Regions from separate parts of the Streptomyces sp. NBC_00286 genome, predicted to be linked through region 1. Evidence: riboswitches for the same ligand, from Rfam matches in the RefSeq annotation. Region 1 holds a riboswitch; the other holds the start of a gene.
What was found. Region 1 has a riboswitch for cobalamin ahead of OHT21_RS00740 (CbtB domain-containing protein). Riboswitches for the same ligand answer to the same signal wherever they lie in the genome.

Region 1 (3,333 bases):
ACGGCCAGCCACACCCAGTCGGCGGTGTCACCGTTGGTCGTCCAGATCTTCTGGCCGTTGACGATGTACTCGTCACCGTCCCGTAGGGCCCTGGTCTTGAGCGCGGCCAGGTCCGTGCCCGCGTCGGGCTCGCTGTAGCCGATCGCGAAGTCGATCTCGCCGGAGAGGATCTTCGGCAGGAAGTACGCCTTCTGCTCGTCCGTGCCGAACTGCATGATCGTCGGCCCGACCGTGTTCAGCGCCATCAGCGGCAGCGGTACGCCCGCCTGGGCGGCCTCGTCGAAGAAGATGAACTGTTCCATCGGGCTCAGCCCGCGCCCGCCGTACTCCTTCGGCCAGCCCACCCCGAGCCAGCCGTCGGAGCCGAGCCGGCGGATGGTCTCGCGGTAAAACCGCTTCTGCGCGGCCGGGTCGGCGTACCGGGCGTGCACGTTCTCCGGTACCAACTCGGTGAAGTAGGCGCGCAGTTCGGTGCGCAACTCCTGCTGCTCCGGCGTGTATTCGAGATGCACGGCGCCTCCTGGCTCCCACTGGCCTGCCGCTCCGGCCGCCCGGTCCTGACGGCGCACACCGTAGAACCTGTTTCAGAAATTGGGAACACACAGGAGGGTCGGACACAGACGAAAGGGCCCCCGGCCGAGGCCGGGAGCCCTTTCCCTGTTCAACGGCTCAGTGCGCGACGGCCGTTGCCCCCTTGGGCGGGGCGGCAGCCGTACGCGGAGCCAGCACGCGCTCCGCGAGGTACCCGAAGACCAGGCCGTACGCGGTCCACAGGGTCACCTGGATGGCGAGGGCGGCGAGCCGGTACTGCCACAGCAGCGTGGCAGGGAAGCCCTCCGGGACCATGTTGTACGACGGCAGGACGGCGTATGCCAGGCCGACGACGAGGACGAAGAAGGCTCCTGCGGAGAGGGTGGCGTTCCAGTTGCCCAGGCGTGGCGCGAGGCGCTTGCCGAGGATCACCGTGCCGACGGCCAGCAGCCCGCTGAGGACGACCATCAGGAAGTACAGCGTGGTCCGCTCGTTGAGGGTGTCGGGGTCGCCGACGGCGGGCGGATTGGCCGGGTACTTCAGGAACGGCACGACGTAGACCGCGAGCAGGCCCGCGGTCGACAGCAGCAGCGCGCTCGAGCGCGGTCCGAAGCGGCCGATCCTGCCGAGTGCGAAGCAGTACGCGAGGGCGGCGATACCGCCGAACGCGACGCCGTAGACGAGGACGCCGGTGCTCAGGCCGGCGGTGGACTGCATGGTGCGGCTGACGAGTTCCTCGCCGCCGTGCTCGTGGGCGTGGGCCTCCTCGAAGGCGATGGCCTCGTCGACGCGTGGTTCGCCGAGGAAGTAGGCGACGACCAGGGCGAGCAGGCCCGCGGCGAGTCCCGCGAGCATGCCACGCACCAGGAGGTTTCTGACGGTTGCTGAATCCATGTGCTCGTACGCTTCCTCGTCGCCGTCAGTGGCAGGGGAAGCCGAGCAGATGGCGGGCGTCGTGCACCCACTCGTGCACGCCTTCACCGGAGAGCAGCGAGGTGGCACCCTGCTCGGCGCCGACGAAGTAGAGCAGGACCAGCATCAGGATGCCGAAGAAGACCGCCCAGGGGGCGATCGCGCCGATCGGCAGCGTGGCCGGCACGGCGGCCGGTGCGGCGGGGTTGGTTGCGCTCGGCTGAGCGACGGACTGCGCCATGTGGCAGGACCTCCTGGGGAACTCGCGTCCCGTCTTGGTGGTGCACAGGACGACGGCCACGGGTCTGACTTACCCGGACTGAACCGCCCCTGGTGGGAGGCGGTCGGTACGGGCTTACAGTGGCGCGACCGTGCCGGATTCTCACCGGCTTCCGTCGAACCGTCGTCAATTTCGACGTGACCGTACCGCGAAGTGGGGAGGCGGCCAAGGGCGCACGGGGTGCCGGAGCGTGCGCCGTTCCCCTGGTCGCGCGCCAATTCCCGGTGCGGGCAAGGGCTTTGAGCGGGCGTTTGAGTACGAGAGTGGGCCGATGACCAGCCGAGTGATGTTGATCTCACCAGCGATCAGTGCCGCGTTGCGGGAGGCGCGTTTCGACGACGGATGCTCCCTCGACGCCTCCGGGCTGCGGCTCGCGGAGGCGGCCGCGGGTTCGCTGCCCGCTGCGGAGCGGGCCCTGGTCTCCCCCGGTGTGCGCTGCCGCGAGACGGCCGTCGCGCTGAGTCTCGACGCCGCGGACGAGCCAGAGTTGGTGGGACTGGACGTGGGCCGCTGGCGCGGCACGAGCCTGGCCGAGGTGAGCGCCGAGGAGCCGGAGGCGGTCGCGCGCTGGCTGGCGGATCCGTCGTACGCCGCGCACGGCGGTGAATCCGTACGCGGATTGTGCGATCGGGTCGCCAAGTGGCTGGACGCGGCTGGGCAGTTCGAGGGCCGGACTCTCGCCGTTGTCGAGCCGGAGATCGTACGGGCCGTGGTGGTACGGGCTCTAGGTGCTCCGGAGCCGGCGTTCTGGCGGATCGACGTACCACCGCTGACGGCGACGGAGCTCAGCGGGCGGGCCGGGCGCTGGAACGTACGGGTGGGCCGAGCGCTCGGGGCCTGACCGAGCCGAGGGCCGGGCGGCGGTCCGTCGCCTCGGGGCGGCTGTCATCACAGCAAGCCGGGCGTTCGGGTACTGATGGGCGAGGCGGTCCGTCACCTCGGGACGGCCCTCGCCACTGCTGGCTCGTCACCTCAGCTGGGCGAGGAACTCCGTGCAGGCGCGCGCGCAGTCCCGGCAGGACTGGGCGCCCTCTTCGGCGTCGGGGTTCCGGTCGAAGACGTGCGCGGTCTCCAGGCAGACGGCGCGGCACCATTCGACCTGGGCGCGTGTTCCGGCCTCGTCCTGCCAGGTCTGCTCGGCCAGCAGGCGGCAGGTCGCGTCGCAGACCTCCGCGCACATGATGCTCTTGCGCCGCAGCAGCTGCTGGTCTTCGGGACCGTCGAGATCGGCGAGACTCGCGCGCAGCGCACACACCCGCGCGCACTCGGTACACGCCTGCGCACAGGCGAACCGGTCCTCGAGGAAACGGACGAGTTCCTGCTGATCTGTCGCTGACACGCTGACCGAGTTGCCGTACGCCGCTTGGTCAAACCCGGCGGCGTCACCAAGAGGGCACGAGATCCGCCGTTCCCACCGGTGCCCAACCGCACTCGGCGATCGATACTTGACCCGCAGGCTTTGAGAGATCCAGGACGCGGCCACGGCTGCTCACCTCACCCGGAGGTACGGAATGAAGATGCTCATCAACGTCGCGGAGACGGTTGTCACGGACGCGCTGCGGGGCATGGCGGCCGCTCATCCCGAGCTGACCGTGGATGTCGAGAACCGG
Region 2 (3,333 bases), 8.0 Mb from region 1:
GGTCCGCCGCAGATTGATCTCGGCGGGACTGCCCGCCCCCTCACAGATCACCGCGTCATACGTGCCCCGCAACTCGGCCAGACACTCCAGCACGGTCCCGAGCAACTGCTCCTGCCTCCCGCCCGTCACCCCCCGCCGCCCATGTTCGAGGCGCTCCGCGCCGCCCCTCCATTCGTGGTAGCCGCGCGCGCTCAACTCGCCCACCGGTTTGCCCATCAGCACGACCTGACTGCTGCGGTCGCTGCCGGGCTTCAGCAGTACGGGGTTCATGAGCGCCGTCGGCTCGACGCGTGCGGCCTGTGCCTGCATGGCCTGCGCGCGACCGATCTCGGCGCCCTCGCGCGTGACGAACGAATTGAGGGACATGTTCTGCGCCTTGAAGGGCGCGACCTTGACGCCCTGGCGCACCAGCCACCGGCAGATCCCGGCCGTGACGACGCTCTTTCCGGCGTCGGAAGTCGTCCCGGCGACCAGCAGCCCACCGCCGCTCATGACGTACGCCCCTTTGCGATGAGCCGACCGGTGAGGAGCCGTCGCGTGACGAGCCGTCCGGCGACCGTCGCGCCGAGCGCGAGCCGGCTCACGCGTCGCGAGAGCCGTACGGCCCGCTCGATGTCGTCGACCTGGACGGCCCGTCCCTCGCCGTTGAGTACGGGTCGGTGCTCAACTCGCCCGCCGTACGACAGCGTTCCGCCCAGCTGTACGCCCAACGCCCCCGCGAACGAGGCCTCGACGGGCCCGGCGTTGGGGCTCGGGTGCTGGGCGGCGTCGGTGCGCCAGGCGTGTATGGCTCCGCGTGGATCGCCGCCCGCGACGGTCGCTAGGGCGGCGGTCAGCCGGGCGCCGGGCCAGCCCGTCACGTCGTCGAGCCGTGCCGAAGCCCAGCCGAAACGCCGGTACTTGGGCGATTTGTGCCCGACCATGGCATCCAGCGTGTTGACGGCCCGGAAGCCGACGAGGCCCGGCACACCCGCCACAGCGCCCCACACCAGCGCGCCGACCACCGCGTCCGAGGTGTTCTCGGCGACGGACTCGACGACGGCGCGGGCGATCCCGTCGGCGTCCAGCGCCTGCGGGTCCCGTCCGCACAGGTGCGGCAGTCGCTCCCGGGCCGTCTCGATGTCCCCGGCGGCCAGTGCCTGGCCGATGGCCCGGGCCTCGCGGCCGAGCGAAGTGCCGCCGACCACGGCCCAGGTGGCGGCCGCGGTCAGTGCGATCGAGGCGGTACGGGACGTACGTACGGACGTGGCGGCGAGGGCCGCGAGCGATACGGCACCGCCGGCGCATACGGCGGTGTGCAGGGCGCCCCACCCACGGTGGTCCCGCCACAGCACCCGTTCCACGGCGCTCGCGGTCCGGCCGAACGCGGCGACCGGATGTCCACGGCGTGGATCGCCGAGGAGTTGGTCACCGAGGAGGCCGGCGGCGGCGCCGTACGCGAAAACGCGATCGGCACGCATGGGGTCAGCCTGTCGCTACGTCAGGCAGAACCCTTGGGGTCCTCGAAACCCTCGTACTCGGCGAAACCCTCGTACTCGGCAAACTGATCCGCAACAGGCAGCCGCGCATGGCGATATGTCCTCACTCAGGGTGTCCGCGCCCTGGTTCGACGAGACCGACGGCGAGAGTTCCTGGCTCCCGGAGAACTGCTTCCCCGGTGACAGTGGCGGGACCGCGCCGGACTCACACCGGCTTCCTCTTCTGCCGCCGTACTTGGCTCGGGCAGTCCACCACGCCCACGAACAGCCGTCAACTTGCCGCTGACCTGCGACGGGAGAGTGTGCGAAGGCCCACACAGACGTGTGGGCCGACGGACGTGGGCGGGTGGGGTGTTGGGCGTCAGGCCACGATCAGGTAGATGCCGTACGCCACTGCCGCCGCGCATGCCGTGAAGCAGGCGTACGCGCCGGTCGTCGCCAGGAGCGCGGAGTTGCCCTGTGCGGAGGCCGATTCGCGGCGGGAGAGGCCGACGATGCCCAGGGTGAATGCGCCCACGAGGGCGACGGTGACGATGAGGCTGACTCCGAAGACGGAGCCGAGGGCTGCCCAGTCGATGTGCATGCGGTGGATTCCTCAGACCGTGGCGGTGCGGGTGGCGGGCTCGGTGTCCGGCTCTTCGACGTGGCCCGGCGGGGGCGGGGTGACGGCGGCGATGGCCGTGCCCATCACGTCGGCGGCTACTTCCGTGCCGTTGATGTCAGTTGTGCCGTCGGTGTCATTGACGTTCGTGTGGTCGATCACCTCACGGCGGGAGACCACCCAGATCGCGGCACTGGACGCGATCAGGAAGACGGCGACGAACGCGGTGCCCCAGGCGCCGAAGGAGGTCACGTACTCCGCGATCGCGGCGACCAGGGCCGCGGCCGGCAGCGTCAGGCCCCAGGCGACGAACATCCGGGTGGCGGTGGACCAGCGGACCACTCCGCCCTTGCGGCCGAGGCCCGCGCCCATCACCGAGCCGGAGACCGAGTGCGTGGTGGACAGGGAGAAGCCGAGGTGCGAGGAGGCCAGGATGACCGTGGCCGCGCTGGTCTGGGCGGCGAAGCCCTGCTGCGGCTGGAGGTCGGTCAGGCCCTTGCCCATCGTGCGGATGATGCGCCAGCCGCCGAGGTAGGTGCCGAGCGCGATCGCGAGACCGGCGGAGAGGATGACCCAGACCGGCGGGTCGGAGTCGGGGGCGATGGCGCCGCCGGTGACCAGGGCGAGGGTGATGATGCCCATGGTCTTCTGCGCGTCGTTCGTGCCGTGCGCCAGCGAGACGAGCCCGGCGGAGGCGATCTGGCCTGTGCGGTAGCCCTTCTTGGCGGCTTCGCCGTTCGCGTTCCGGCCGAGCCGGTACGTCAGCCGGGTGGCGAGCATCGCGGCGAGGCCCGCGACCAGCGGGGCGGCGATCGCGGGGATCAGCACCTTGGTGACGAGGACGTCGCCGTGCACCGCACCCATGCCGGCCGAGGCGATGGTGGCGCCGATCAGGCCGCCCATGAGGGCGTGCGAGGAACTGGACGGCAGGCCTACGAGCCAGGTCAGCAGGTTCCAGAGGATGGCGCCGACGAGTGCGGCGAAGATCACTTCGGGTTGGATGCCGGTCTCGTCGACGAGGCCCTTGGAGATGGTGTTGGCGACCTCGATCGAGAGGAACGCGCCGACCAGATTGAGTACGGCGGACATGGCCACCGCGGCTTTGGGCTTCATCGCGCCGGTCGAGATGGTGGTGGCCATCGCGTTGGCGGTGTCGTGGAAACCGTTCGTGAAATCGAACGCGAGGGCGGTGACCACCACTATCGCGAGGATCAGCGAGAAGTTCTCCATTTACCCGGTCTTCTATTGGACGTC

Region 2: another riboswitch for cobalamin. It lies ahead of OHT21_RS36655 (cobalamin biosynthesis protein); the one in region 1 lies ahead of OHT21_RS00740 (CbtB domain-containing protein).

The regions. Positions count from the first base shown of each region.
Region 1 is NZ_CP108054.1:142,795-146,127, forward strand. Features, by position in the region: gene OHT21_RS00730 (acyl-CoA dehydrogenase family protein) at 1-512, opposite strand, end outside; gene OHT21_RS00735 (CbtA family protein) at 670-1,425, opposite strand; gene OHT21_RS00740 (CbtB domain-containing protein) at 1,451-1,684, opposite strand; cobalamin riboswitch at 1,722-1,863, opposite strand; gene OHT21_RS00745 (histidine phosphatase family protein) at 1,995-2,564, shown strand; gene OHT21_RS00750 (ferredoxin) at 2,691-3,062, opposite strand; gene dhaK (dihydroxyacetone kinase subunit DhaK) at 3,235-3,333, shown strand, end outside.
Region 2 is NZ_CP108054.1:8,100,024-8,103,356, forward strand. Features, by position in the region: gene OHT21_RS36650 (cobyric acid synthase) at 1-492, opposite strand, end outside; gene OHT21_RS36655 (cobalamin biosynthesis protein) at 489-1,460, opposite strand; cobalamin riboswitch at 1,604-1,747, opposite strand; gene OHT21_RS36660 (hypothetical protein) at 1,840-2,061, opposite strand; gene OHT21_RS36665 (inorganic phosphate transporter) at 2,074-3,309, opposite strand.